3 regions of the Telluria sp. Soil_C_11 genome follow, and region 2 is predicted to be linked to each of the others. Evidence: predicted binding sites of a transcription regulator. Region 2 holds the regulator's gene; each other region holds the start of a gene.
What was found. Region 2 encodes LexA, which represses DNA repair genes until DNA is damaged. Its sites were predicted from a motif close to ACTGTATNNNNATACAGT; they were not measured.
Positions count from the first base shown of each region.

Region 1: AC3A6M_RS02955 (PA0069 family radical SAM protein) is a predicted target of LexA. The motif match lies at 8,286-8,303, and genes of this name have one in related genera.
Region 3: AC3A6M_RS04890 (ATP-dependent helicase) is a predicted target of LexA. The motif match lies at 7,807-7,824, and genes of this name have one in related genera.

Region 1 covers NZ_JBDGIN010000002.1:27,651-37,086, reverse strand. Annotated here, with positions in the region: gene AC3A6M_RS03000 (PEP-CTERM sorting domain-containing protein) at 1-391, shown strand, start outside; gene maiA (maleylacetoacetate isomerase) at 419-1,063, opposite strand; gene AC3A6M_RS02990 (fumarylacetoacetate hydrolase family protein) at 1,060-2,085, opposite strand; gene AC3A6M_RS02985 (LysR family transcriptional regulator) at 2,179-3,084, shown strand; gene AC3A6M_RS02980 (gamma-glutamylcyclotransferase) at 3,089-3,655, shown strand; gene AC3A6M_RS02975 (ankyrin repeat domain-containing protein) at 3,720-4,259, shown strand; gene AC3A6M_RS02970 (GGDEF domain-containing protein) at 4,275-5,594, opposite strand; gene AC3A6M_RS02965 (RNA 2'-phosphotransferase) at 5,716-6,282, opposite strand; gene AC3A6M_RS02960 (AAA family ATPase) at 6,290-6,886, opposite strand; gene AC3A6M_RS02955 (PA0069 family radical SAM protein) at 7,004-8,218, opposite strand; gene AC3A6M_RS02950 (tRNA-uridine aminocarboxypropyltransferase) at 8,329-8,949, opposite strand; gene AC3A6M_RS02945 (NADPH-dependent FMN reductase) at 8,987-9,436, opposite strand, start outside.
Region 2 covers NZ_JBDGIN010000008.1:115,818-125,253, forward strand. Annotated here, with positions in the region: gene AC3A6M_RS15085 (cystathionine gamma-synthase family protein) at 1-419, shown strand, start outside; gene AC3A6M_RS15090 (tetratricopeptide repeat protein) at 507-1,307, shown strand; gene AC3A6M_RS15095 (tetratricopeptide repeat protein) at 1,392-2,147, shown strand; gene lexA (transcriptional repressor LexA) at 2,193-2,837, opposite strand; gene rpsF (30S ribosomal protein S6) at 3,094-3,477, shown strand; gene priB (primosomal replication protein N) at 3,519-3,812, shown strand; gene rpsR (30S ribosomal protein S18) at 3,852-4,142, shown strand; gene rplI (50S ribosomal protein L9) at 4,176-4,628, shown strand; gene AC3A6M_RS15125 (replicative DNA helicase) at 4,824-6,209, shown strand; gene AC3A6M_RS15130 (DUF47 domain-containing protein) at 6,331-6,957, shown strand; gene AC3A6M_RS15135 (anion permease) at 6,978-7,988, shown strand; gene AC3A6M_RS15140 (IS1595 family transposase) at 8,125-9,078, shown strand; gene pulA (pullulanase-type alpha-1,6-glucosidase) at 9,276-9,436, shown strand, end outside.
Region 3 covers NZ_JBDGIN010000002.1:425,029-434,464, forward strand. Annotated here, with positions in the region: gene AC3A6M_RS04835 (xanthine dehydrogenase family protein molybdopterin-binding subunit) at 1-309, opposite strand, end outside; gene AC3A6M_RS04840 ((2Fe-2S)-binding protein) at 306-794, opposite strand; gene AC3A6M_RS04845 (erythromycin esterase family protein) at 960-2,288, opposite strand; gene AC3A6M_RS04850 (SRPBCC family protein) at 2,298-3,536, opposite strand; gene AC3A6M_RS04855 (phosphoribosyltransferase) at 3,487-4,227, opposite strand; gene AC3A6M_RS04860 (Hsp20/alpha crystallin family protein) at 4,265-4,735, opposite strand; gene fghA (S-formylglutathione hydrolase) at 4,857-5,714, opposite strand; gene AC3A6M_RS04870 (chromate transporter) at 5,784-6,371, opposite strand; gene AC3A6M_RS04875 (chromate transporter) at 6,368-6,961, opposite strand; gene AC3A6M_RS04880 (hypothetical protein) at 7,010-7,186, opposite strand; gene AC3A6M_RS04885 (hypothetical protein) at 7,361-7,561, shown strand; gene AC3A6M_RS04890 (ATP-dependent helicase) at 7,851-9,436, shown strand, end outside.

The DNA of each region.
Region 1 (9,436 bases), on a different contig from region 2:
GGATGCGGGCACCGCCGCGAATTTCGTGGTGGGCACCGCCAGCCCGTTCAACTTGACGCCTTACGGCCTGTTCACGGATGCCCTGCAGTTCAAGAGCGGCGTCAAGGGCGGCATCTCGGGCAACATCGGTACCCCGCTGAACTTCAGCGTGGCCCAGGCCGGCATCACCCTCGATGACTTCACGAAGAGCGGCCCGCGCAACAATGGCCAGCCTGGCGGCTACAGCTTCGCGGCGGATGTCGGCTTTGTTGCCTCCGGCAATTCCGGAGGCGTGGCGGCCGTTGGCCACACTACCCAGGAACCACCGCCGAACCCGGTTCCGGAACCGGTGTCGGCTGCCCTGCTGGGCCTGGGCCTGGCCGGCATGGGACTGGCGCGCCGCCGCAAGTAAAAAAGGGCCGCGCATGCGGCCCTGTTGTTATTCTGCGTCCGGCTGGTTGGACGGATGCGCCGCTACGAAGGCAGGTATCTTGACGCACTGCGCGTTGATGCGCGAGATGTTCGGATAACCCGACACCTCGACGCCATGGCGCTGGGCGTTGAAGACTTGCGGCACCAGCAGGCAGTCGGCGATGGTCGGCGTGTGGCCATGGCACAGCGGCCCGGCGCTCGGGTCGCGCGCCAGGTGTTTTTCCAGCACCTCGAGGCCGCTCACCAGCCAGTGGCGGTACCACTCGTTCTTCTGCTCGTCGGATACGCCGAGGTCGTGCTTCAGGTAGCGCAGCACGCGCAGGTTGTTCACCGGGTGGATGTCGCAGGCGATGATCTGGGCCAGCTCGCGCACGCGGGCGCGCTCGGTGGCGTCCTTCGGCATGATCGGCACCTGCGGGTAGGCGTCTTCGAGGTATTCGAGGATGGCCATCGACTGCGTCAGCGTGATGTAGTCATCCTGGAAGGCCGGCACCAGGCCGCTCGGGTTGATCGAGCGGTACTTCTCCTGCAACTGTTCGCCGCCGTCACGGAGGAGGTGGACGGGGATGGCCTCGTACTGCAAGCCCTTCAGGTTCAGCGCGATGCGAACCCTGTAGGCGGCCGAGCTGCGAAAATATGTGTAGAGCTTCATGCTTTCCTCCCGTGATAATGGGCGACCTCCTGGTCGATCGCCCCGAAAATGCTCGCCCCGGCCGCATCCAGCATCTCGATGCGGACCGTGTCTCCATAGCGCAGGAATGGCGTCTGCGGCGCCCCCTGTTCGATCGTCTCGTACATGCGCAGCTCGGCCAGGCAGCAGTAGCCGACGCCGCCATTGGCGATGCTCGAGCCGTGCAGGCCGCCCTGCTTGTTCGATACCGTGCCGGAGCCGATGATGCTGCCGGCCGCCAGCTCGCGGGTGCGGGCGGCGTGCGCGACCAGCTGCGCGAAACTGAACGTCATGTCGTCGCCCGCGTTCGGGCGGCCGAAGGGCTGGCCGTTCAAGGTCACCTGCAGCGGCAGGCAGAGCTTGCTGTCGCGCCAGGCGTCGCCCAGTTCGTCCGGGGTCACGGCCACCGGCGAGAACGCGCTCGCGGGCTTCGACTGGAAGAAGCCGAAGCCCTTCTCCAGTTCCTTCGGGATCAGGTTGCGCAGCGATACGTCGTTCACCAGCATCACCAGGCGGATCGCCTGCGCTGCCTGCTCGAGGCTCGCGCCCATCGGCACATCGCCGGTCACGACCGCCACTTCCGCCTCCAGGTCCACGCCCCACTCTTCGGACAGCACCGCGATCGGATCGCAGGGGCCGACGAAGGAATCCGAACCGCCCTGGTACATCAGGGGATCGGTGTAGAAGGATGGCGGCACCTGGGCGCCGCGCGCCTTGCGCACCAGCTCGACGTGGTTGATGTAGGCCGAGCCATCGGCCCACTGGTAGGCGCGCGGCAGCGGCGAGGCGCATTCTTCTTCGAGGAAGGAGACCGCATCGGGAGCCGTGCCCTGGTTCAGCTGTTCGTACACCTGCTGGAGTTGCGGTGCGCTGCGGTCCCAGTCGTCCAGCGCGGCCTGGAGGGTGCGCGCGATCGCCGGGACGGCCTGGCAGGTGACGAGGTCGCGGCTGACGACGACGAGGGTTCCGTCGCGGCCGCCGGCTTTCAGGGTGGCGAGTTTCATGATGTTCCTTAACAATCAGACATTGCCGCCATTAAAGACTAATCCGGACTATCATACAAACAATATTTTTCACTTCATTTATCGGATTGTCTGATGAATCCCACCCTACGCCAGATGCGCGCCTTCGTCGCTGTGGCCAAGACTGGTAACTTTACGCTGGCTGCCCAATACATGCACGTCACGCAGTCAGCTTTGTCCGGTTTGATCAAAGAACTGGAGCAAACGCTTGGCGCGCGTGTGATCGACCGCAGTACGCGCCGGATTGCGCTGACCGATATGGGTAACGAGCTCTACCCCCTATTCAGCCAGATGATCGACGATCTCGACAGTGCGCTTGCTAACGTTGCGGATCACACGCAACTCAGGAAGGGTATCGTGCGGGTCGCCGCGCCACAGTTGATGGCCTGTACCCTGCTGCCCCAGGCGATCGCGGCGTGGCGCGCGCGCCACCCCGAAGTCAAGGTCAGCCTGGCCGACAGCGCCGTCGAAAACGTCACGGCGCGGGTGCTGTCCGGGGAGGTCGACTGCGGCGTCGGCCCCGAACGCGACGACACCCCCGAACTGGACGCCCGTCCGCTGCTCGATATGCCCTTCGAGGCCGTGATGCCGCCCGGCCATCCCCTCGAAAGCCGCGCGCGGCTGGCCTGGAGCGACCTGGCCGGCTATCCCTTCATCTCCTTGCGCGGCCAGTTCACCGAGCGCCTGCTGGCCGACATGGGCGAGTCCCTGCGCGAAGCCACGCTGAAGCCGGAACACGAGGTGACCTTCATGACGACCGCGCTGGCGATGGTGGCGGCCGGACTCGGGCTGACGATCTGCATGCCCTACGCCTCGGCGCTGGTGCGGCGCCACGGCCTGCTGACGCGGCCGCTGGTCGATCCGGTGCTGACGCGCCGCTTCTTCATCTACACCCGCGGCCAGCGTTCGCTGTCGCCGGCGGCCGAGGCCTTCACCGCCTTCCTGGCCGACTACGTGGGCCAGGGCCAGGCGCTACAATAGCGGCATGTCTTACAACACCATCGCCATCAACCAGCGCATGGACCGTTTCGACAGCCACGCCAGCGTCTGGCTGTTCGGCTACGGCTCCCTGATCTTCAAGGCCGACTTTCCCTTCCTGGAACGGCGCCCGGCCCATATCGCCGGCTGGACCCGGCGCTTCTGGCAGGGCTCGCACGACCACCGCGGCACCGAGACGGCGCCCGGGCGCGTCGTGACCCTGGTGCCGGACGCCGGCGCCCTGTGCCACGGCATGGCCTACCTGGTCACGCCGGAAGAATTCGCCCACCTCGACTACCGCGAAAAGAACGGCTACCTGCGCCTGGCCACCGAGATCCATTTCGAGGACGGCAGCGCGGCCGAGGGCCTGGTCTACATCGCCACCCACGAAAACGCGGCCTACCTGGGCCCGGCCAGCGAACGCGAGATCGCGCGCCAGATCGCCGCCGCCTGCGGACCGAGCGGCCCGAACAGCGAATACCTGCTGGAACTGGCCAAAGCCCTGCGCGAGCTGGGCAAGTTCGACGAACACGTGTTCGAGATCGAGCGCCATCTGATGGCGTTTGCAGCCTGATCCTGCGACCGGATCCGGGCGGCTGTGGTCTAATCGTCATGCATCGACGCGCCAGGAGACCATCATGCAGACAGCGCAAGCGCGGCCGCCTTCGGCCGGCGAACTCGACGACGACACCCTCGCCTTTGTGCGCCGGGTATTCGGCCATGCCCGCGCCGGCGAAGCCGCCGAGCTGGCCGCCCTGCTGGGCCAGGGCCTGCCGCCCAACCTGCGCAACGAACGCGGCGACAGCCTGCTGATGCTGGCCTGCTACCACGGCCACCATGACGCCGCCAAGGTGTTGCTGGAGCACGGCGCCGATCCGGAGATCATGAACGACGCCGGCCAGGCCCCGCTGCACGGCGCCGCCTTCAAGGGCGACCTGCGCGTCGCCACCCTGCTGCTCGACCACGGCGCCCGGGTCGACGCCGCCGGCCCGAACGGCAAGACGGCGCTGATGTTCGCCGCCATGTTCAACCGCGCCGACATCGCCCGACTGCTGCTGGCGCGCGGCGCCGACCCCTTCCAGGCGGATGCGGACGGCAATACCCTGCCCGACGCGGCCCGCAAGATGGGGGCAATGGACACGATGGAACTGCTGGCGGCGGCAACGAACGAACGCTAGCGCGCCCGGCGCCGATCAGCGCTGGTCCGCGGGTAGTGGGCAAATGCGGTTACGCCCGCCCTGCTTGGCTTCGTACAGCATGGCATCGGCGCGCAGGAACAGCGCGTTTTCCGTTTGCTGCGCCGGGTACGCCGCCAGGCCGCCGCTGAAGGAGAAGCGCCGCACGTCGCCCTGCCGGATCTCGAAGGGCATGGCGCCGAAGGCCTGGCGCATGGCGTCCAGCCGGCGCCATCCCTGTTCCAGCGTGCAATCCCAGAACACCACCACGAATTCCTCGCCGCCGAAGCGGCTGAGCAGGTCGCGCTCGCCCAGGTGGGACGCCAGGCAGACCGCCAGGCGCTTGATCACGATATCCCCGAAATAATGTCCCCAGGTATCGTTGATGGTCTTGAACTTGTCGATGTCGATCACGCCGAAGGCCAGCGGGCGTTCCTCGCGCGCGGCCTGGCGGATCAGTTCCTGGGCCTTCTTCTGCAGTCCCACCTTGTTGAGCAGGCCGGTCGCACGGTCTTTCGCGATCAGGTCCTTGCTGATACGGATCTTGCTGGCGCGGTTGACGAGCTGCGCGCACAGCAGTCCGGGATCGCCGGCCGGCAGTACGGCGTCGAAGCCGCTGGCCAGGGCGCGCTGCATCAGGCCGGCATCCGGCTGGCGCTGCAGCAGCACGATCTCGCGAACCGGATCGGCTTCGATGTTCTTTTTCAGGATCCGGGCCAGTGAATCGGTGCGCGCGAACTCGGCGTCGCCGACCAGCACCATGTCCGGCTGCAGCTCGCGCACCCGCAGGTGCAGGGTCTGCGGCTGGTCGTGCGGAACAAGTTCGATGCGGGCCTGGCGCAGGCAGTCCTCGTCCAGCCCGGCGGGGTCGCCCAGGTGGACCAGGCGCACCAGCTCGCCGCGCTTTTGCTGGACGAAGAGGTTGAACAGCTTGTCGACCAGGACGTCGTTGGCGATCGGCTTTTCCGCATAGGCCAGGCAATGGCTGCCAACCAGTTTCTGCTGCAGCAGGTAGCGGCCGCCCTGGCGCGAGCTTTGCAGGTAGACATATTCGCGCCCGGCCGGCAGGCGCTGCAGCAGCTCGCCCAGCATCAGGGTCTTGCGGCTGTCCTGCATGTCCGACTGCATGTTGTGCAGCGCGTCGAGATCGATCACGAACAGGCCATTCCCGGCATCGCCCTCCACCGCGGCCACGAATTCGCTGACTTCGCTGAAGAAGGCCATGTCGAAATCGTATTTATGCGCGTGCAGGCGCAGCTCGGCCGCGTTGTCCTTGATGAAGAAGTTCTGCGATAACAGCAGTGCGCGGTATTTATAGAGCGGGACGTTGCCTGACATGGGGTCTGCGATCCATATGCTTGAGTTGCATATCAAACATACATCGAACTCGCCCGATGTTGTGTGAAAAAAAGAAAGTTTTTTTGGAAACATCCGCGCGCATGGCGCGGCAACAACAAGCTTATCCGCCCTGGGTAGCCGCCGCGGCGTGGCGGAGGTAGGTCGGCTTCACCGCGCCGGTCAGCCAGACGCCGTTGTCGGACAGGTAAAATGCGATCCCGTCGGCGCGCATGCGTGCCGCATCGACGGCCAGCACCGCCGGGAAGCCGTGCCGGGCGCCGACCCGCATCGCGGTCTGCACGTCGGCGGACAGGTGCACGTGGTGGCGGGCGCCGGCGTGCAGTCCGGACGCCAGGATGGACTTCAGGAAGCGGCTGGCGGTGCCATGGAAGAGCACCGCGGGCGGTTCGGCTTCGCGCAGCTGCAGGTCGACGGCAATCGAATGGCCCTGGCTGGCGCGGATGCGGGTCCGGTCTTCGTTGAAGGCGAAGCGCTGCTTGTCGTTCTGCGCCACCGTGCGTTCGAGCAGGTCGCGGTCGACCACCTTGCCGTGCTGCGCGAGGCGCGCCAGCAATTCATCGACCTCGGCCCAGCCGTGGGCATCCAGCGCCAGCCCGACGCTGTCGGGGCGGTGGCGCAGGATGTAGCTGAGCAGCTTGCTGGTGGCGAGGACCGGGTCTTTCCGCATGCGGCGCTCAGGCCACGCCCTCGATCACGCGCCGCACCTGCAGCGCGCGCTCTTCGACGCTGCCGCTCACCAGCGTGTAGGGAATACCGCGCGCTTCGAGGTCTTTCAGCACCAGCTGGTGGATGCGCCCGCGCCAGGCTTCGTTCTCGCGCGCGGCCTGCTCTTCGTAGGGAATGTCGTCGGCGCAGACGAAGGTGTAGGCGTAGCGTTCGCGGCAATCGTCGGCGCAGCGCAGCAGCTCGGCAGGCACCGGCTGCGTGACCTGGCCGAATTCCAGGCCCAGCAGCAGCGTGGTCAGGGCATTCGTGTCGACGAACAGGTAGCGCCTGGCGTAGGGCATCTGCTCATCCTCGGCTTCGCGGTGGCGCAGGGCGATGTCGACATAGTCGTCGGCATTCAGCTGGCCCTGCTTGTCTTCCCAGATGTAGCGGCCGATCTCGGGCACGGCGACGCTGCCGTACTGGCGCGCCAGGTATTCGCACAAGGTCGATTTGCCGGTCGACTCCGCGCCGACGAAGACCACGCGCCGGATCCGGCCCGCCGCGCCGCCCGCTGTGTCCTTTCCTGTCCTACCCGATGTACCGCCCTGCTCTTCCATATGCATCCCGTGTTCGAAAATAAGCACTCGCTACAGAAAAACGCGAGGCGCCATCCTAGCCGAGCGCGGCCTCCGCCACAAGACACCCGCCGCAGGATCGCCTGCCGCAGGATCGCCTGCCGCTCAGAACAGATCCAGCTGCGGGCTCGCCTTCACCGGCTTGCGGCGCCCCGTCTGCCCACCGGCGGCCTCCGCCGGCGCCCCGCCGAACAGGTCCAGCTGGGTGACGTCTTCTTCCCGGCGCTGGCAGGCAGCTGCCGACGGCACCACCAGCGGGCGGCGGAACTGCGTGCCGTCCATCTTGCTGAAGCGCCCATTGAAACCATCCATGCCGAGGCGCTTGACGGCCTTGCTGAAGCGCTGGCGGATCAGGTCGGCCCACACGCCTTCGCCGGTCATGCGCTTGCCGAAGTCGCTGTCGTATTCCTTGCCACCGCGCATGTCTTTCATGCGGTTCAGCACGCGTTGCGCACGGTCTGGAAAATGAGCGTACAACCATTGGTGGAACAGCGGATTGACTTCCCACGGCATGCGCAGCACGACGTAATGGGCGCCGACCGCGCCGGCATCCTTGGCGGCTTCGAGGATGCGCTCGATCTCCGGCTCCGTGATGAAGGGAATGATGGGCGCGACGCTGACGCTGACCGGGATGCCGGCTTCGGTAAGGGTGCGGATCGCGCGCAGGCGGCGCGCGGGCGCGGCCGCGCGCGGCTCGAGCGTGCGCGCGATCTCGCCGTCCAGGGTGGTCAGCGTGATGGCGGCGGCGGCCAGGCCCTTCTCCGCCATCGGCGCGACCAGGTCGATGTCGCGCTCGATCAGCGCCGACTTGGTGATCAGGCCATATGGATGGTTGCACTCGGCCAGCACCTCCAGCACCTCGCGCGTGATGCGGCGTTCGCGCTCGCAGGGCTGGTAGGCGTCCGTATTCACGCCGATGGCGATGCTTTCGGGCACATAGCCGGGACGCGCCAGTTCGCGCCGCAGCAGGTCGGCGGCGTTCACCTTGGCGAAGATGCGGCTTTCGAAGTCCAGGCCGGGCGACAGGCCGAGGTAGCTGTGCGAAGGCCGTGCGAAGCAGTAGATGCAGCCATGCTCGCAGCCGCGGTAGGGATTCAGCGAGACATTGAAGGGAATGTCCGGCGAAGCGTTGCGGGTCAGGATGGTCTTGGCAAACTCATCCGTAACGACGGTCTTCGGCGCCGCCGGGACCTCTTCCTTCAGTCCCGGGACCGTCCAGCCGTCGTCGAACCGTTCGCGGCCGTGGACTTCGTAGCGGCCCTGGAGGTTGGACACGGCGCCACGGCCCTTGTGCGGCGTCAGCGGCCGCGGAGGGATCATGACTTGTCCTTGCAATTCCACGTCTTCAGCCCAAGCTTGTTGGCGATTCACTATGGCGCTCCCGAGTACTGTATGGATATACAGTATCGTACACCCGCTTCCGTGCGGGTTCAAGCGCGAAATCGTTCTGCTTGTTGTTCCACAAACCCGTCGAAGCTGGCAAACAACGGTGCGTAATGCTCAGGGGAATTTTCCAGCTGAATTAGCGCATGGGCGGCCGCTTCCAGCGACGAGAGCTGGTCCGCCGCGTGGGCCTTGCGAATCCGATAAGCGGAGGGCGGCAGGTCGTGCAAAGCGAGGCGCGGCAGGCCCTGCAGCGAGGGATTTACGTAGAGCATCTTGCGGCTCTTGCGCCAGGTAGCGTCCAGCAGCACCAGGCGCAACCTGTCCGGCTGCGCCAGCAGGTTCGGCTCGACACCGGGCGGCGCCGGCAGGCCGAGCGCGGCCTCGCCCGGCATCTGCGGATACAACAGCAGCGGCGTGCGCCCGGCGGCGTGCAGGGCGGCGTCGAGTTCCACGGCATCGAATACTTCACCGACCAGCAGGCGGCTGGAAACCAGGCAAAGGTGCAGCAGGCGCGCGCTGTTCTTGGCGTTGTGCACCTCGAGCGGATGTTGCAGCACCAGCAGTTCGACCCGGCTGGCAAGCGGCGTCGCGAAGCGGCAGATGCAGGCGCTTTCCGCCCGCAGGCAGGCGGCGCAGGTGGCGCGGCGGGAAATCCTGGTCGTCATGGGCGGCGATTGTACCGCCGCCCGCCCGGCACGGCACTCAGAAACTGCCGCCGACCCGCTCCCCGCGCGGCGGCATATTGTCCGGCGCCGGCACCGGCGGATCGTCCTTGCGCAGGGGCTTGAGCGCCGCGCTCCACTGCACCACCTGGTCGAGCATGGTCTCGACGGACCGCTCATGGTGCTCGGCCGGGTTGAAGGTCGTGAAATTCTCGAAGTCGGTGAACAGCGACAGCATCACCTGGGCGCGCACGTCGGCCACCATCAGCTCGCCCATCACCAGGCGCAGGCTCTCGATCGCGCGCGCGCCGCCGGCGCTGCCGTAGCCGACGAAGCCGGCGGCCTTGTTGTTCCACTCCTTGTACAGGAAGTCGATGGCGTTCTTCAGCGCGCCGGACGTGCCGTGGTTGTATTCGGGGGTGACGAACACGAAGCCGTCGAACTCGGCGATCTTCGCCGCCCACGCCTTCGTATGCGGCTGCGAGTACTG
Region 2 (9,436 bases):
GCATGGACCGCACCTGTGCCAACGCGCTGGCGCTCGCGCAGATGCTGGAAGCCGACGAACGGGTCGCCGCGGTCCACTATCCGGGCCTGGCCTCGCACCCGCAGCACGGCCTGGCGACGACATTGTTCCGCGCCTATGGTTCGCTGTTCAGCTTCGAGCTGAAGGAGGGCACCGACTGCTTCGACTACCTGAACCGCCTGAAGATAGCTATTCCGGCCAGCAACCTGGGCGACACGCGCACCCTGGTGATCCCGGTCGCGCACACGATCTTCTTCGAGATGGGACCGGAGCGCCGCGCCAGCATGGGCATTGCCGAGTCGCTGATCCGGGTGTCGGTGGGGATCGAGGATACGCAGGATTTGCTGCGCGATTTCGGCGAAGCATTATCGCCGACATCATTGCAACATAACGCAACATAATAAACAGCGATCTTATGCATATTGGCTTGAAGTCCTGGCAATCTCTACCTACCATGAAGCTTCATTGCCCCTAACGTGGAGATTCAGATGAAAAAGTTATTGTGCGTATCCCTGATGCTGATTTCCGGCGTTGTATTTGCTGACGATCTGAATGAGGCAAATAAACTGTTGAATGCCAAGGAATATGGACGGGCGCTGCCTATCTATGCCCGGCTTGCAGAAGCAGGAAATGCGGAAGCACAATTTCGCCTTGGAGAAATGTACTGGTTTGGCGACGGTACTGCACCCGATCTGAAAAAGGCAGCTGCCTGGTTCCAGAAATCGGCAGCGGCCGGCAACAAGGATGCGGCGGAATCGCTGCAATCCCTGAACCGCCGCGAGACGCGAGGTAATGAAATCGTCTATTGGATGAAGGAATATAAAGGCGAAGATCTGACTTCGGGTAAATACGCCTGCGCTGCGCCGACCATTCCAGTCGTCTCGAAAACGAATTCCGAAATCAAGAAGGTTTCGGATGACGTGGCAACCTGGCAGGAATGCTATAACGGCGCCGTTGCCAATCTCAAGAGCCTGTCGCCGGTATTGAAACATGTGCCCAAGGATGTGCTCGACATGATGACGCCGGCGGAGATCAGCCAGACCCAGTCGCATCTCGATCAGGTGTTCGCGAATGTCGCACGTTCGATGGGCGATAGCGCGTCGGCGGTGCTGGCCCAGCGTGACGCCTGGTCCAAGGCGACCAATACCTACGTCGCCGATGTGAACAAGAAGAACGCCGAGGAAACCGCCCGCAACAAAATGCAGATCACGACCGATCTGCGCCGGGTGTACGAGGGGAATCAGGCACTGGCCAATGCCCCCCGGGGCGCCAATCCGGCAAATCACTGAACTTGCCGTTACAGTTGAGTAATTGGCACTCGCCGATCCAGGCGATATCATGTGCCATTACTCAACTGCATAGATCGATCGCACGTGAAAACTGTCGTTTTTTGCCTGAGCATGCTGTTGGCGGGAACCTGCTCCGCCGACGAGCTTGCTGCCGCCAATGCGGCGTTTACCAACAAGGATTATGCCGGCGCGCTGCAGCGCTATACGAAGCTGGCGAATGCCGGCAACATCGAGGCCCAGCAGCACCTGGGCGAAATGTACTTGTACGGCGAGGCCGGCGCCGTCGACGAGGCCAAGGCCGAGGCCTGGTTCCGCAAGGCCGCGGCGAAGGGCAATAGCGTCGCCATCGCTTCTCTCGACCTGATGCGCCGGCGCGGCGAACACCGTGCCGACATCGATTACTGGGTCGACAAATACGATGGCTCCGACCTGACCACCGGTCAATACCGCTGCCCGGCGCCGCGCTTTCCTACGGTTTCCAAGCAGAGCGACGAGATCGACCGGGTCTCGGCCAGCATGACGAAGTGGCAGGAATGCTATAACGCCCAGGCGCGCGCGCTGAATGAGGCGTCGCCGCTGACCAAGCGGATCCCCGCCGATGTGGCAAAGCTGATCAACAAGTCGGAGATGGAGCGGGCGGAGAAACGATTGGCCGAGGTCTATACCAACCTGACCGAGAGCGCCCAGGTCAAGGCCAAGCTGGTGCTGGCCGACTTTGCCGTGTGGCGCGACGCCACCGACGCCTGGGTCAAGGAACACAACGAGATCGTGAAGAGCACGCCGAGCCTGGAACGCGAGAAGGAACTCGAGAATCGGCGCAACAACCGCGTCAACAATTGACGCGCCGCCGGCCTGGCTTTGCGCCCGGCCGGCGTAGTACCTGGCTTAGTGCCAGGAACGCAGCAGGCCGACAGCCAGGCCTTCGAGCGCGAACTCGTCGTTCTGCGGATCGACCGTGATGACGGAGAAGTCCGGGTTTTCCGGCAGTAGTTCGATGGTGCTGCCGTTCTTGCGGTAGCGCTTGACGGTGACTTCGTCGCCGATGCGGGCAACCACGATCTGGCCGTTCTTGGCCGAATCCACTTTCTTGACAGCCAAAAAGTCGCCGTCGCAGATGCCGGCGTCGCGCATCGACCAGCCCCGGACCTTCAGCAGGAAGTCGGGCTTGGCCGAGAACATGGCCGGGTCGACCGAATAGGTGGCTTCGACGTGTTCCTGGGCCAGGATGGGCGAACCGGCGGCGACGCGGCCGACCAGCGGCAGCGACATCAGCAGGGCGGCCGGCACTGCGGGCAGCGGAGCGTTGTCGGTCGCGGCGCTGCCGACCAGGCGGATGCCGCGCGAGGTGCCGGGAGAAATTTCGATCGCGCCCTTGCGCGCCAGGGCTTGCAGGTGTTCTTCGGCTGCGTTGGCCGAGCGGAAGCCAAGCTCCTGGGCGATTTCGGCGCGGGTCGGCGGGAAACCGGTGTTGTCGATGGCTTCCTTGATCAGGTTGAGGATCTGTTCTTGCCGTGCGGTGAGCTTAAGCATGGTGTATGTGCGTAGATGAGCGGGGTGCGAGTGAAACTCGATACCCTGTATTTTTGTACAGTATTGCGCCGGGCGCAAGGGGATTCCGTGCGTTTTGGCGGTTTTTTTTGCCTGGCGGGCACAGCCAATGCCCGCTGGACCGCACACGGCGATTGAGCTCTTGACGTTTTTACGGTTATAATGTCGGGCTTTCCCTTCCCACACTCGTCTTGACGCCGAGGTGGGCATTTGTTTAAACGTCCTTAAGGAGTGTTGCATGCGTCATTATGAAATCGTGTTTATCGTCCACCCGGACCAGAGCGAGCAGGTCCCGGCGATGATCGAGCGCTACAAGACCACGGTCACCTCGCGCGGCGGTAACATCCACCGCGTCGAAGACTGGGGCCGCCGTCAAATGGCTTACCAGATCCAGAAGCTGCCGAAGGCACACTACATCTGCATGAACATCGAGTGCGACAACGAGACCCTGGTCGAGCTGGAAACCGCATTCAAATTCAATGATGCCGTGCTGCGTCATCTGACCGTCAAGATGAAGAAGGCCGAAACCGCACCGTCGCCGATGATGAAGTCGGTGCAGCGCGAAGACGCAGCCAAGAGCCACCGCGCCGAAGCTGCCGCCGCTCCGGTCGCAGCCGCCTAATCCGTTCAGACTAGAAACGCGGAAAGAAGCGCGCAAGGGCAGTGAACGAGCTGTTGCTGGTCGCAAGCATCGCGGAACGCGATATCCTGCGCTACACCCCGGCCGGCATTCCCATCGTCAGCGGCATCCTGCAGCATGGATCGCAGCAGACGGAGGCGGGAATAGCCAGGCAGGTCGAGTTCGAGATCGCCGCGGTTGCCGCGGGAGATATTTCGGGCCGATTCGCCGATGCCGAACTGGGAGCGGTACACCAGTTCAGGGGATTTCTGGCCAAGAAGAACCGCAACAGCAAAGCCCTGGTGTTTCACATCATTGATTTCAGTGCCGCCGCATAAAAACATTGCGGCCACCCATTTAGATACAGGAGCCTCAAAATGGCATTCGGTAAAAAGTTCGACAAAAACAAAGCCAAGGAAAAACTGAAGCGCAAACAGCAGAACCCGCTGTTCAAGCGCAAGAAGTTCTGCCGCTTCACCGCTGCAGGCGTGGAACAGGTTGACTACAAAGACGTCGACACCCTGAAGGATTTCGTCCAGGAAAACGGCAAGATCATGCCGGCACGCCTGACCGGCACCAAGGCGCACTACCAGCGCCAAGTGGATACCGCGATCAAGCGCGCCCGCTACCTGGCCCTGCTGCCGTACACCGACCTGCACAACGCTTAATCGTCGGTCACGACACGTATACTGGAGAATAATATGCAAGTCATCCTGCTGGAAAAAGTCGTCAACGTCGGCAACCTGGGCGACGTGGTCAAGGTCAAGGACGGTTACGCACGTAACTTCCTGATCCCGCAAAAGAAAGCCCGCCGTGCTACCGAATCGGCCGTGGCCGAGTTCGAAGTCAAGCGCGCCGAACTGGAAAAGGCAGCCGCCGAGAAGCTGGCAGCCGCACAAGCCCAAGGCGAGAAGCTGAACGGCATGACCATCACCATCGCCCAGAAAGCTGGCGTGGATGGCCGTCTGTTCGGTTCCGTGACCAACTTCGACATCGCTGAAGCCCTGAGCAAGCAAGGTTTCGCCGTCGAAAAGGCCAACGTGCGCATGCCGACCGGCCCGCTGAAGACCACCGGCGAGCACCCGGTTGCCGTCGCTCTGCACACCGACGTCGTCGTCGACGTGACCGTTGCGGTCGTGGGCGAAGCTGCCTAAGTAATACAGTAGTACCCCGTCGTCCCCGCGCAGTCGGGGACCCAGGTTTGCTCGCGCATTGATGGCGGCAACAGAACTTGGGTCCCCGCCTTCGCGGGGACGACGCTTTTTGGGTGACCAAAAAACGTCGCTTTTTCTTTTTAGAAAATCACCAATCATTTCAGCCGGCGATGCGGAAAAGGTATAATGTCGGCCATGAACACCTCAGCAGACCCGCAGATCGAGTCGCTCCGCATTCCCCCGCATTCCATCGAAGCAGAACAGTCCGTCATCGGCGGCCTGCTGCGCGATAACGCGGCGTGGGACCGTATTGCCGACTTCATGCATGCGGAGGACTTCTACCGCTACGACCACCGGATCATCTTCGAACAGATGGTCCGCCTGATCAATGCCGGCAAGCCTGCCGACGTCATCACCGTTTACGAGTCGCTCGTCCAGCTCGGCAAGGCCGAGGAAGTGGGCGGGCTGCAGTACCTCAACGCGATGGCGCAGAACACGCCGTCCGCCGCCAACATCCGCCGTTACGCCGAGATCGTGCGCGACCGCGGCGTGCTGCGCCAGCTCATCACCGTGGCCGATGAAGTCTCGGCCAAGGCCTTCAATCCGCAGGGCGCCGAGGTCAAGCAGATCCTCGACGAAGCCGAATCCCGGATCTTCGCGATCGCCGAGCAGGGCGCCCGCGGCGCCCAGGGCTGGATCCCGGTGCAGCCGCTGCTGACCCAGGTGGTCGAGCGCATCGACGAACTCTACAGCCGCGAAAACCAGGGCGAGATCACCGGCGTCCCGACCGGCTTCATCGACCTCGACAAGATGACGTCCGGCCTGCAGCCGGGCGACCTGGTGATCGTCGCCGGCCGTCCGTCGATGGGCAAGACCGCGTTCTCGGTCAACATCGGCGAGGCGGTCGCGGTCGAGGCCGGCCTGCCGGTCGCGATCTTCTCGATGGAGATGGGCGGCGCCCAGCTGGCCATGCGTATGCTGGGCTCGATCGGCCAGCTCGACCAGCACCGCCTGCGTACCGGCAAGCTGATCGACGAAGACTGGCCGCGCCTGACGCACGCGATCCAGAAGATGAACGACGCCCAGATCTTCATCGACGAGACGCCGGCGCTGAATCCGATCGAGATGCGTGCCCGCGCGCGCCGCCTGGCGCGGCAATGTGGCAAGCTCGGCCTGATCATCGTCGACTACCTGCAGCTGATGCAGGGTTCCAAGCCGGGCGACAACCGCGCTTCCGAGATCTCGGAGATTTCGCGTAGCCTGAAAGGCCTGGCCAAGGAACTGGGTTGCCCGGTGATCGCACTGTCCCAGCTGAACCGATCGCTGGAACAACGTCCGAACAAACGCCCGGTCATGTCCGACCTGCGCGAATCGGGCGCTATCGAGCAGGACGCGGACGTCATCATCTTCCTGTACCGCGATGAAGTGTACAACCCGGATTCGCCGGACAAGGGTACCGCCGAGATCATCATCGGCAAGCAGCGTAACGGCCCGATCGGCGCCGTGCGACTGACCTGGATGGGCATGTATACCAAGTTTGGCAATTACAGCGGCAGTCTGTCCATTTACCAGGGCGACTAAGTCGATATAACCGCCGCGCGGGTCAAAAACCGGGGTCAGAGCCCTTTTAAGAGCAACACCGGGCTCTGACCACTGCGCGGCCTTTTAAGCAAGATCCAAGAGATTTACCAACGGAGAACCTATGTTTGGACGCCTGATGCCCACGGAGGGCAAATTTTTCGACCTGTTCAACCAGCACGCAGCGCTTTGCGTGAAGGGTGCGCAGGAGATGGTCGGCCTGATGACCAATTTCGACGACCTGGAAAACCGCACCCACGCCGTGGAGAGCATCGAAAAACAGGCGGACAAGATCACCTACGCGTGCGTCGACCTGCTGCACAAGACCTTCATCACCCCGCTCGACCGCGACGACATCCACAAGCTGATCACCCGCATGGACGACATCCTCGACATGATGGAAGACGCAGCCCAGACCATCTCGCTGTACGACCTGCACGCCGTCACGCCGGAAGCCAAGCGCCTGGCCGAGCTGTGCCTGGCCTGCTGCGAAAAGGTCCAGCAGGCCGTCGGCATGCTGCACAACATGGATAACGCCCAGAAGATGGTCGCGATCTGCGAAGAGATCGACCGCCTGGAATCGGACGCCGACCACGTGATGCGCGCCGCCATGTCCAAGCTGTTCCGCGACGAACCGGACGTGCGCAACCTGATCAAGATGAAGGCGATCTACGAGATCCTGGAGACCGTCACCGACCGTTGCGAAGACGTCGCCAATATCATCGAAGGCATCATCGTCGAAAACGCGTAAGCCAGAACAATAAAAACAATATGAATTCTCTTCATATCAGCATCTATGTGCTGGGCCTGCTCGTCTTTTTAGCGCTGGTCTTCGACTTCATGAACGGCTTCCACGACGCCGCCAACGCGATCGCGACGGTAGTGTCGACCGGGGTGCTGAAACCCCAGACCGCGGTCGCGATGTCCGCGCTGTTCAACTTCGTCGCCATCTTCACCGTCGGCCTGCACGTGGCGTCGACGGTGGGCAAGGGCACCGTCGACCCGCATATCGTCGACCACTACGTGGTGTTCGGCGCGCTGGTCGGCGCGATCTTCTGGAACGTGGTCACCTGGTACTACGGCATTCCGTCCTCGTCCTCGCACGCCCTGATCGGCGGCCTGGTGGGCGCGGCCGTGGCCAAGTCGGGCACCGGCGCCCTGGTCGGCGGCGGCCTGCTCAAGACCGTCACCTGGATCATCCTGTCGCCGCTGCTGGGCTTCCTGCTCGGCTCGCTGGTGATGCTGGCGGTGTCCTGGATCTTCGTGAAGACGCCGCCGCGCAAGGTCGACACCTGGTTCCGCCGCCTGCAGCTGGTCTCGGCCGCGGCCTATAGCCTGGGCCACGGCGGCAACGACGCGCAGAAGACCATCGGCATCATCTGGATGCTGCTGATTGCGGCCGGCGTGTCGCAGGCCGGCGACGCCGCGCCGCCGCTGTGGGTCATCATTTCCTGCTACACCGCGATCTCGCTGGGCACCCTGTTCGGCGGCTGGCGCATCGTCAAGACCATGGGCCAGAAGATCACCAAGCTGAAGCCGGTGGGCGGCTTCTGCGCGGAATCGGGCGGCGCAATCACCCTGTTCCTGGCCAGCTCGATCGGCGTGCCGGTATCGACCACCCACACCATCACCGGCGCCATCGTCGGCGTCGGCTCGGCGCAGAAGGCCTCGGCGGTGCGCTGGGGCGTGGCCGGCAACATCGTCTGGGCATGGGTCTTCACGATCCCGGCTTCGGCCTTCATGGCGGCGATCGCCTGGTGGATCGGTACCCACGTCCTGTAAACAGGCACCGGTAGAAATCCAGGAAGGGCGGGATGCAGATCCCGCCCTTTTGTTTTTGGCGCTGTTCGCATTAAGTGTGGAATTTTTTCGGCAAGCGCCCGGTCCAACGTCGACCTGAACCGTTGACGGAGGCGCCATGCAAACCCGGCAGTTCGAGCAATTTCTCCAGCGTCTACCGAGCCTCACCCGGCGCCAGCGCGGCCGGCTGCTGGCGCTGCTGCAATCGGCTGCCGGGCTGGACCGGGCTCTCGACGTCATCGAACAACCAGGACAGACGCCTTGCTGCCCGCACTGCCAGGCCGATCGTCCCTATCGTCACGGCCATGCGAATGGCCTGCAGCGTTATCGCTGCCGCATCTGCTTTCGTACCTTCAACGCCCTGAGCGGCACGCCGCTGGCCCGGCTGCGCCACAAATCGCGCTGGATCGACTACCTCGACGGCATGCTCGACTCGCGCAGCGTGCGCCGCGCGGCGCTGGAAACGGGCGTGGCCAGCGCCACCAGCTTTCGTTGGCGGCATCGCTTCCTCAGCGTGACCAAGGACGACCGGCCCGAGCGGTTAAAGGGAATCACCGAGGCCGACGAAATGTATGTGCTCGAATCGCACAAAGGCGCCAGGAAACTCGACCGCCCGCCACGCAAGCGCGGCGGCAAAGCGTCAAAGCGCGGCATCTCGAACGAGCAGATGTGTATTTTGGTCGCACGCGACCGCAGCGGGCAGACCATCGATGCCGTCACCGGCAAGGGCGCGCTGCGCAAGCAGCATTTGCTCGAGCACCTGCGGCCGCGCCTGGAGCCGGACGTGCTGCTGGTGACCGACAGCCACGCCGCTTATCCGGCATTCGCCCGTGAAGCCGGGATCGCCCATGAAGCCGTGAACGTGAGCGCAGGCATCCGCAAGCGCGGCGCCCTGCACATCCAAAACGTCAACGCCTATCACAGCCGCATGCGCGCCTGGCTGGTGCCGTTCCGCGGGATCGCCAGCCGCTATCTGTCCCACTACTTCGGTTGGCGCTGGGCGCTGGACGGGCAGCGCATCGCCAGCCCGGATGCCTTCCTGAGAGCGGCGCTGGGCAGATTCAACACTTAATGCGAACAGCGCCTTGTTTTTTGTGCACGCCACGCAACAGGCTTCCCTTACTTTTTTGCTATCGATGGTAGTAATATTACATACGGCGCCACGCCACCGATAACAATACAGGGGACGACATGTTCATCAGACGTAGTTTAACTTCACGGCTGCGCCTCGCCGCAGCCGTTTGCACATCCATCGTGCTGGCGGGCGCAATGTCCGGATGCGGCGGCGGCGATGCCCAGCAGGGGAGCGCCTCGGCCAGCCGCCTGCTGGCCGAGGCGCCCAGCGCGTCCGTCGCGCCAGTCGCGCCCGGCAACATCCGCATGCACTTCCACCGCGTCCAGAACGACACCGCCCAATGGGGCGTGTATTC
Region 3 (9,436 bases), on a different contig from region 2:
CACATCCTTCCAGTCGACCTCCAGCTCTTCCGCGATCACCATCGGCAGCGAAGTCTTGATGCCCTGGCCGATTTCCGGCTGCTTGGACACCAGGGTCACGGTGCCGTCCTGGGCGATGCGGATGAAGACGTTCGGCGAGAATTCGGCCGCCGCGCCGGCATGCCCGGCGGCGCCCGGCTGGGCTTCGGCGACGGCCGCGATCGCGCCGCCGGCAAGCACGCCGAGGGTCAGCAGCGAAGCGCCGGCCGCGGACTGGCGCAGGAAGTTGCGGCGCGAAGCCGATGCCAGGTCGTCGGGACGGGCGCTCATTTCTTGCCCTTTCCGGTCGAGGCGCTCGATGCGATATCGGCCGCGCGGTGGATGCCGGCGCGGATGCGGACATAGGTGGCGCAGCGGCACAGGTTGCCGGCCATGGCGTCGTCGATCTGGGCGTCGGTCGGACGCGGATGCTGCTTGAGCAGGGCGCAGGCGCTCATGATCTGTCCGGACTGGCAATAACCGCACTGGGGCACGTCGAGTTCCTGCCAGGCCTGCTGCAGCGGGTGCGCGGCGTTGGCGTCGAGTCCCTCGATGGTCGTGATCCTGCGCTTCCCGATGCTGGACACCGGCAGCTGGCAGGCGCGCGCCGGCTGGCCGTCGAGGTGCACGGTGCAGGCGCCACACGCGCCGACGCCGCAGCCGTACTTGGTGCCCACCAGGCCCAGGGTATCGCGCAGCGCCCACAGCAGGGGCGTGTCGGCCTCGACGTCGACGGCTTGCGCCTTGCCGTTGACGTTCAACGTGTATTTACTCATGGGTTGTTTGAATTATTGCCAAATCAGAACAACGCAATCGTAAACAAAAGCTGCCGTCAAGACCAAGGACTTTTGCGAAATGACGTAGGGTGGGCACCCCGTGCCCACCAGGACGGTTGTATATCGCACACGGAAAAGGTGGGCACGGTGTGCCCACCCTACGTTTTAGAACCCTTCCGGATAGGTTTCCGGAGGCTCTTCGGAATGCCAGCCGCCGCCCGGATCGAGGGGCGTGACGGCCGTGGTGCGGTCGATGTGGATCACGGCGTCGAACTGCACCGCCATCTGGGCCGCGAAATAATGGCTCTGGCGTTCGGTGCGCGGCAGGTAGATCACGCCGATCGCCCGTTCCAGGCGGCGCTGCATCAAGGCTTCGCGGGCCGGATTGTCGCCGCGCAGGGGCAGCAGGAAGCGCTCGATGCCGACCTTGTGCAGCAACTCCTCGTAGCTGCCCGGCATGCCGGGACGCACCCGCTTGTGCTCGGCCGGGCCGTCCCATTCCGAGGCCGCCGTGACGAAGCCTTCGTAGGTCGAGAAGCCGATCAGGCGCGTCTGGCCATCGTAGGCCTTGCGCGCCAGTTCGCCGACGTTCCACTCGCCGAGCTGGCCGACCTCGGTGGCGCGCGCGTCGCCGATGTGGGAATTGTGCTCCCACACCACGATCCTGGCCGGCTCGCCGCCTTTCGACAGGTGCTGGGACAGGGCTTCAAGGGTCTCGGCCATGTGGCTGTCGCGCAGGTTCCAGGACGAGACGCGGCCGCGGAACATGGTCCGGTAGTATTCCTCGGCATTCTTGACCAGGCGCGCGTTCTGCTGGGCGTAGAAGAAGGCGTCTTCGCTGCCGTCCTTCTGCGAATACTCGTAGGCGCGCTGCTGCATCTGGTTCAGCTGCTCGATCACGCCTTCCTCGCAGGACGCCGACAAATCGAGATTGGCCGTGTAGCCGTAGTGCTGGCTGTCCTCGTAATAATGGTCGAAGCAGGCATAGCGCTCGCGCGCCACCCTGGCCGCCTGCGGATCGACCTTGTCGAGGTAGGCCAGCACTTCGCGCAGCGAGGTGAACAGGCTGTACAGGTCGAGGCCGTAGAAGCCGACCTGCCTGCCGCCGGCCTGCCTTGCGTTGTGTTCGCGCAGCCATTCGACGAAGCCGGCGACGTCGGTGTTCCGCCACATCCAGTTCGGGAAGCGCTCGAAGCCGGACAGGGCCGCATCGGCATCACCGTCGCCGCCCTGGCCGCGCACGTAGCGGTTGACCCGGTAGGCGTCCGGCCAGTCGGCCTCGACGGCCACGGCATGGAAGCCTTTTTCTTCGATCAGGCGCTGGGTGATGCGGGCGCGCTCTTCGTAGAACTCGTGGGTGCCGTGGGTCGCCTCGCCCAGCAGCACGAAGCGCGCATCGCCGACCAGGTCGAGCAGGTCGTCGTAGTCACGCGGACCGCCGCCGAGGGGAATGGCGGCGGAGCGGATGGCGGCGATCGGATCGAGGCTCGCCATGATGGGCTCTCAGTGCAGGAGCCGGCTGGCCCAGCTGGACTGGGCGGCTTCGCGCGGCATCGTGCCGCGTTCGATCAGGTGCTTCATGCGCCCCAGGTCCTCGTCCATCTTGGATTTCGGATCCGAGCCGAGCAGCAGTGCGAAGGCATGGCCGAGCGCGCCCGCCGGCGGCGTATAGGACATGCGCACGGTCACCAGGGTGCCGCCGCGGTGGCGCTCGAACTGGATCGAGCCGCTGTTCGGAATCTCCGCGCCCGGTTCGCTGCGCCATGCCAGGCGGTTCGGACGGCTTTGCTCCGTCAGCACGGAGTTCCATTCGAAGCGCGAACCGCCCGGGCCCTTCACGATCCAGTGCGAGCGGCGGCGGCCCAGGTCGCGCACTTCGGCCACGTGCGACATGAAGTGCGGGAAGTTCTCGTAGTTGGAGAACTGTTCGTAGACTTCGGCCGGGGCGGCGTCGATATGGACCGTCTTCTCGAAGTCGATGGTCTGGTCGATGCCCATGCCGAGCCCCTTGGCCGCTCCCAGGCCGGCAGCGCCGCGGCTGGCCAGGGTGCGCAGCGGCTGGTTGGCGGCGCCGCGCGCCAGCAGGGCGGCGCCGGCCAGGCCCAGCACCGCGCTCACCGGCGAACGGCGCATCACGCCCATCAGGGCCAGCAGCGCGCCGCCCACCAGGGCCGTGTTGCGCATGCCGGGGTTCCAGGCGCCTTCGCTGTCGCCGCGGACTTCCTGCGCCACGCGCCTGCCGAGGCGGCCTGCGCTCTTGCGGGTATCGTCGTAGAACTCGGAGACGCTGTCGGCGGCGCGGCTCACTGCGCTGCCGACCGCGCCGCGCGCCCCTGCATAGCTGTCGCTGTCCTGCGCCTGGTCGGCCAGGTCGCCGGCGGCGCTGGAGGCGCGGCCCATCGCGCCTTTCGCCTTCGAGATCGCCTCGTCCGCCATGTCGCCGGCGGCGCGTCCCATGCGCGACATCGTGGAAGCGATGCCGTCCGACTTGACCGCTTCGAGCGCCGTGTCGGTAGCTTCGCCGATGCGCTCGCTGGCGCCGTGCCACACATTGGTGATGGCGCTGGTGGTGCGCGAGCCGGCGTTGCGCACGGCGGCGGCCGACTGGGCGCGCCGTGCGCTGCCGCGGTCGGGGTCGAGCATGTACATCAACAGGGCGCCGGCGGCGGCGCCGCCCAGCCATTTGGCAAGTTCAAGCCCGGTGTCCGTCGTCGTCGTGCTTTGCGTCGGCAGTCGTTGCATGATGTTGGTCCTCCATTGGTGGTTGTCGGGCGGCCGCACGCGCATGCCAGGCGTCGGCCAGCAGATCCTGTACTTCCTCGTCGCTGGTCTGGTCGAAGGTGTCGTACCACTGGCCCACGGCGCGGAACAGCGGCGGCGCCGACAGGCAGACCAGGGTGTCGACCTCGCCCTCGAGCACGGCCAGCGTCTGCGGCGGGGCCACCGGCACCGCCAGCACCAGCCTGGCCGGCCCCAGTCCGCGCGCCACCCGGATCGCCGCCAGCATGGTCGAGCCGGTGGCGATGCCGTCGTCGACCAGGATCGCAATGCGTCCGGCCAGCGCCAGCGGGTCCCGCGCGCCGCGGTAGGCGCGTTCGCGCCGCTGCAGTTCGGCCAGCTCACGTTGCGTGACCGCCTCGACCTGCGCGGCGCTCACGCCCATCAGCCCCGGCACGCCCGGCTGCAGCACGCGCACGCCGCCGCTGCCGACCGCACCCATCGCATACTCTTCGTGACCGGGCATGCCCAGCTTACGAACGAGGAGGATATCGAGTTCGATTCCGAGCCGCTGTGCGATGGCGAACCCAACGGGTACTCCACCGCGCGGCAGCGCCAGCACGACCGCGTCCGCGCGTCCGGCAAACTCCCGCAACTCGCGGGCCAGCAGCTTGCCGGCCTGCGTGCGGTCCTTGAAACGGCGGAACTCGGCCATGCTGTGCTGCTCTCCCGCGGTTACTGCCTGCCCGTGCCTACTGGATGGTCAGCCGCTTTGCCGAGCTTCCCTGTTTCTTGGGCAGCGTGAGCATCAGGACGCCATTTTCCAGGTGCGCCTGGGCGCCGGCATCGTCGACCTCGGACGGCAGGGTGAAGCTGCGCTGGTACCTGCGTGTCGAGCGTTCAGAATACACCACCTGTTCGCCCTCCCGCTGTTCGTTTGCCTGCTGGCATTCTCCCTCGATGGTGACGCGCTGGCCGTCGATCGAGACCTTGACGTCTTCCTTCTTGACGCCAGGCAGTTCTGCCTGGACTTCGAAGGTCTTGTCGTTTTCCTTGACGTCCAGGCGCGGCATGGCCATGCCGTCGTCGGTCCAGTGCCCGCCTTGCGCCAGCGGCGCGAAGAAGTCCTGGAACATGTTCTCGACCATCCGGCCGAACTGGTCTTCCATGGCGCCGCCACGCAGGGTGGACAGCGGGCTGTTGCCTCTTCTGATCAGGTTCATGATGACCTCCCTTTGTAATGACTACGCATTATTTATAGGGCTGTCGAAAATCGATTTCAAGAACCGCGCAAGCAATTTTGACACCCGCCAGCGAACGGGCGCGTGGCGGGAATTCCGGACGTCAGGACAGGGTCTGGCGGTGGAAGCGCAGGTGGTCTTCGACGAAGGTCGAGATGAAGTAATAGCCGTGGTCGTAGCCGGGGTGGCGGCGCAGTTCGAGCGGCTGGCCGGCGGCGCGGCAGGCGTCCTCGAAGGCGTCGGGATACAGCTGCTCGGCGAGGAATTTGTCGGCTAGGCCCTGGTCGACCAGGATGCCTTTCGGGAACAGGGCGCGGCCGGCGTCCTTCACCAGCTCGGTTGCGTCGTGCCCGCGCCAGGCCGACTGGTCGGCGCCGAGGTAGCCGCCGAAGGCTTTCCGGCCCCACGGGCAGCGCATCGGCGCGGCGATCGGCGCGAACGCCGACACCGAACGGAACAGGTCCGGGTTGCGCAGCGCCAGGATCAGCGCGCCATGCCCGCCCATCGAATGGCCGAAGATGCCGACCCGCTGCGGATCGGCCGGCAGCGCGGCCGGCGCCAGCGCGCGCAGCTCGAGGATGTAGCTGTACATGCGGTAGTGGCGGGACCAGGGTTCCTCGGTGGCGTCGACGTAGAAGCCGGCGCCCGCGCCGAAGTCCCAGCTGTCCGTCTCGCCGGGTACGCCGGCGCCGCGCGGGCTGGTGTCGGGCGCGACCAGGATCAGGCCCAGTTCGGCGGCGACGCGCTGGGCGCCGGCCTTGATCATGAAGGTCTCTTCGGTGCAGGTCAGGCCGGCCAGGTAGAACAGGACCGGCAGCCGCTTGCCCTCGAAGCCGGGCGGCAGGTAGACGGAAAAGCGCATCGGCAGGCCGATCGCGCTGGAGGCATGCTGGTAGAAACGCTGCACGCCGCCGAAACAGGCATGTTCGCTGAGCAGGTCAAGCTGGGCAGGATCGGTCATCGTCGTTCCATCGGTAGGTGAGCAATAACGCAAGTATGCCTGTTGCGCGGCTGCCGTGCAGGGGCGCGCCTACACCAGTCCGAACGCGCCCAGCAGGGCGCCGGCGGCCAGCACCCACAGCAGGTGCAGGCGGGTGCGCCAGATCACCAGCCCGGCGCCGACCGCCAGCAGCACCAGCCGCCAGTTGGCCTCGCCCACCGAGCTGCCGAGGATCCAGGCGGTCGACAGCAGCAGGGCGATCACCACCGGCGCCATGCCCTGCTTGAAGGCGCGCACGGCGCGCAGCTCGCGGTTGCGGTGGCCCCAGCGCGCGGCCGAATAGGTGATGATGGTCGAGGGCGTCATGATGCCGACCATGGTCACCAGCACCCCGAACAGCGCCGCGCCGACGCTGCCGGCGTTCATGCCGACGTGCCAGCCCATCAGGGCCACGAACAGCACGTTGGGGCCGGGCGCGGCCTGGGCCAGGGCGATCGCGGCGTTGAACTGTTCCTGGGTCAGCCAGTGGTGCTGCTCGACCAGGAAGCGGTGCATCTCGGACGAGGTCGAGATCGCGCCGCCGATCGACATCATCGACAGCAGCAGGAAGTGGCCGAAGAGGTTCAGCCAGTCGGACCAGGCCAGCGCCAGGTGCAGGGTGTCGGGCGCCGCGCTCATGCTTCCAGCCTGCGCCAGGTGAGGACGCAGGCGAGGCCGCCCAGGCCGGCCAGCACATAGATCAGCGGACATTTCAGCAGCGCCACCAGTACGAAGCCGAGGGCCGCGATGGCCACGCCCCAGGCGGTCGGCAGCGGACTGCGCTTCAGGGCCGCGCCCAGCTTCAGGCCGACGGCGCCGATCAGGCCGGCCGAGACGGCGGCCATGCCGCGCAGCGCGCCGGCGACCTGCGGGCTGTCGGCGAAGCGGTCGTGCAGCACCGCCAGTCCCAGCACCAGCACCAGCGGCACGGCCAGCAGCCCGCCGAGCGCGGCCATGGCGCCGGGCAGGCCGAAATAGCGGCCGCCGATCATCAGCGACAGGTTGACCACGTTCGGGCCCGGCATGATCTGGGCCACGGCCCAGTCTTCGATGAATTCTTCCTGGGTCAGCCAGCGTTTGCGCTCGACCATCTCGCGCTGGACGACGGCGAGCACGCCGCCGAAGCCCTGCAGGGCCAGCAGCGTGAAGGAGAGGAAGAGATCGGTCAGGGACTGCGGACGGGGAGGGGAGGCGAGCTCCCCGGCAAGCGGGTGGGGCGAGGTGGTCATGCCTTGATTATCTCGCCGCCGCTCCCGTCCTGTCCATATTGACAGCGCTCAGCCGCCGCCGATGCCGCGCATCACGCGGCCCGTGCCTTCGCATTCCGGGCAAGTCTTGCCGTCGGCCAGCTTGCCGCTGCCGCCGCAGGTCTCGCACAGGTCCTCGCCCGCGCCCGGGGTGCCCGGTTCGGCCTCGTCGCCCGGCTTCAGGTCGGGATCGGGAGTCATGGTCATGGGGTCCTCGCTGGTGATGGATGACGAGGCCATTCTAGGCGCGGCGGCGCGGGCGCGGCGCACGCGGAAGCACGGCTTGGCCTATGTAACTAAGATATTTCCTCTTGACTTAGACGCGTACTCGGAGATACTGCATCTGCGGCGCCCGGCCGCGACCGACACACTGGAGCCCCGATGGATCAACCTTTCCGCTGCCAGCGCAGCGACGCGGAGCGCCGCGCTATCGTCGACCTCGGCGTCGCCCTGCAGGAGCGCGACGGCACCATCCCGGCGCTCGAATTCCTGCACGCGCGGAACATCGCCGCCGCCGTCATCCAGCGGGTACTGGGCGAGCCGGAACGCCGGCGTGCGCCTGCCGCCTCGGCGCTTTCCTGAGCGTAGTGGTTATACACAAAAATTTCTGCGCTGCATCTTGCAAAAATATTTGAATCGTGCGCCACTTGACTTCGTAAGCCATTGATTTTTCGTGCTTCACAAGCTGCACGCGCAATGGGCAAGTTGTTGGAAGCCGCATCATTCCTTGCTTCCCGCATGTCAAGGGGGTGCTTTTCCACATGGTTATACACAGATTTTGTGGATATCTGTATAGCAACGGTTACACATGCCTCTTGCCTAAGGCCACTGGATAAATGTACAGTTCTGACATCTCCAGAACCGCCGCATCATGCCCGATACCGCCGCCCCCAGCGTTGCCGATCCCGCGCTCAACGATCCCTACGCCTCCCTGAATCCCGAACAACGCGCGGCGGTCGAACATGACGTCGGCGAGCCGACCTCGCGGCCGCTGCTGGTCGTCGCCGGCGCCGGCTCGGGCAAGACGAATACGCTGGCGCACCGCGTCGCGCGCCTGATCGAGTCCGGGGCCGATCCGCAGCGGATCCTGCTGCTGACGTTTTCGCGGCGCGCCGCCAGCGAGATGGTGCAGCGCGCCGGCGGCGTCCTGCAGCGCATCCTCAAGACCTCCAGCCAGGCCGTGGCCGGACTGCCCTGGGCCGGCACCTTCCACAGCATCGGCGCGCGCCTGCTGCGCGAGTATGCGGGACGGATCGGCCTGGAAGCTTCGTTCACCATCCACGACCGCGGCGATTCGGAAGACCTGATGGGCATGGTGCGCCAGGATATCGGGCTCACTGGAGGCCAGAAGCGCTTCCCGCTGAAGGGCACCTGCCTGGCGATCTATTCGCGCGTGGTCAACAGCCGCGACTCCCTCGGCGAGGTGCTGCAGTCGACCTTCCCCTGGTGCAGCGAATGGGAAGAAGAGCTCAAGCGCCTGTTCGGGGCCTATGTCGACGCCAAGCAGGAGCAGAACGTGCTCGACTACGACGACCTGCTGCTGTTCTGGGCCGAGATGGCGTCCGATCCCGAGCTGGGGCCGGAGCTGGGCGCGCTGTTCGACCACGTGCTGGTCGACGAGTACCAGGACACCAACCGCCTGCAGGCCGCCATCATCCAGGGCATGAAGCCGGACGGGCGGGGCGTGATGGTGGTCGGCGACGACGCGCAGAGCATCTATTCCTTCCGCGGCGCGACGGTGCGCAACATCCTCGACTTCCCGCAGGCTTTTTCGCAGCCGGCCCGCGTCATTACGCTGGACCGCAATTACCGCTCCACCCAGCCGATCCTGGACGCTTCGAACGCGGTGATCGCCGCCGCGCTGGAACGCCACGCCAAGACGCTGTGGACCGACAAGGTGTCTACCGCGAAGCCGCAACTGGTGCTGATTCCGGACGAGGCCGAGCAGGCGCGCTGGGTCTGCAACCGCGTGCTGGAGCAGCGGGAAAGCGGCACCAGGCTGACCCAGCAGGCGGTGCTGTTCCGCGCCGCCAGCCACAGCGCCGCGCTGGAACTGGAACTGGTGCGCCGGAACATCCCCTTCGTGAAGTTCGGCGGCCTGAAGTTCCTGGAAGCGGCGCACATCAAGGACGTGCTGGCGGTGCTGCGCTTCGCCCAGAACCCGAGCGGGCGCCTGGCGGCTTTTCGCGTCGTCCAGCTGATCCCCGGCATCGGCCCGGCCACCGCGGCGCGCCTGCTGGATGCGATGGCGGAAGCCCCTGAGCCGCTGGCGGCGGCGGAAGCCTTCGAGGCGCCCGCGCGCGCCCAGGGCGACTGGGAACCCTTCGTCGCGCTGTTCCGCCAGCTGCGCACGCCCGGGCTGCGCTGGCCGATGGATATCGAACTGGTGCGCAACTGGTACCTGCCGCACCTGGAGCGCCTGTACGACGACGCCCCGGTGCGCGCGGCCGACCTGGA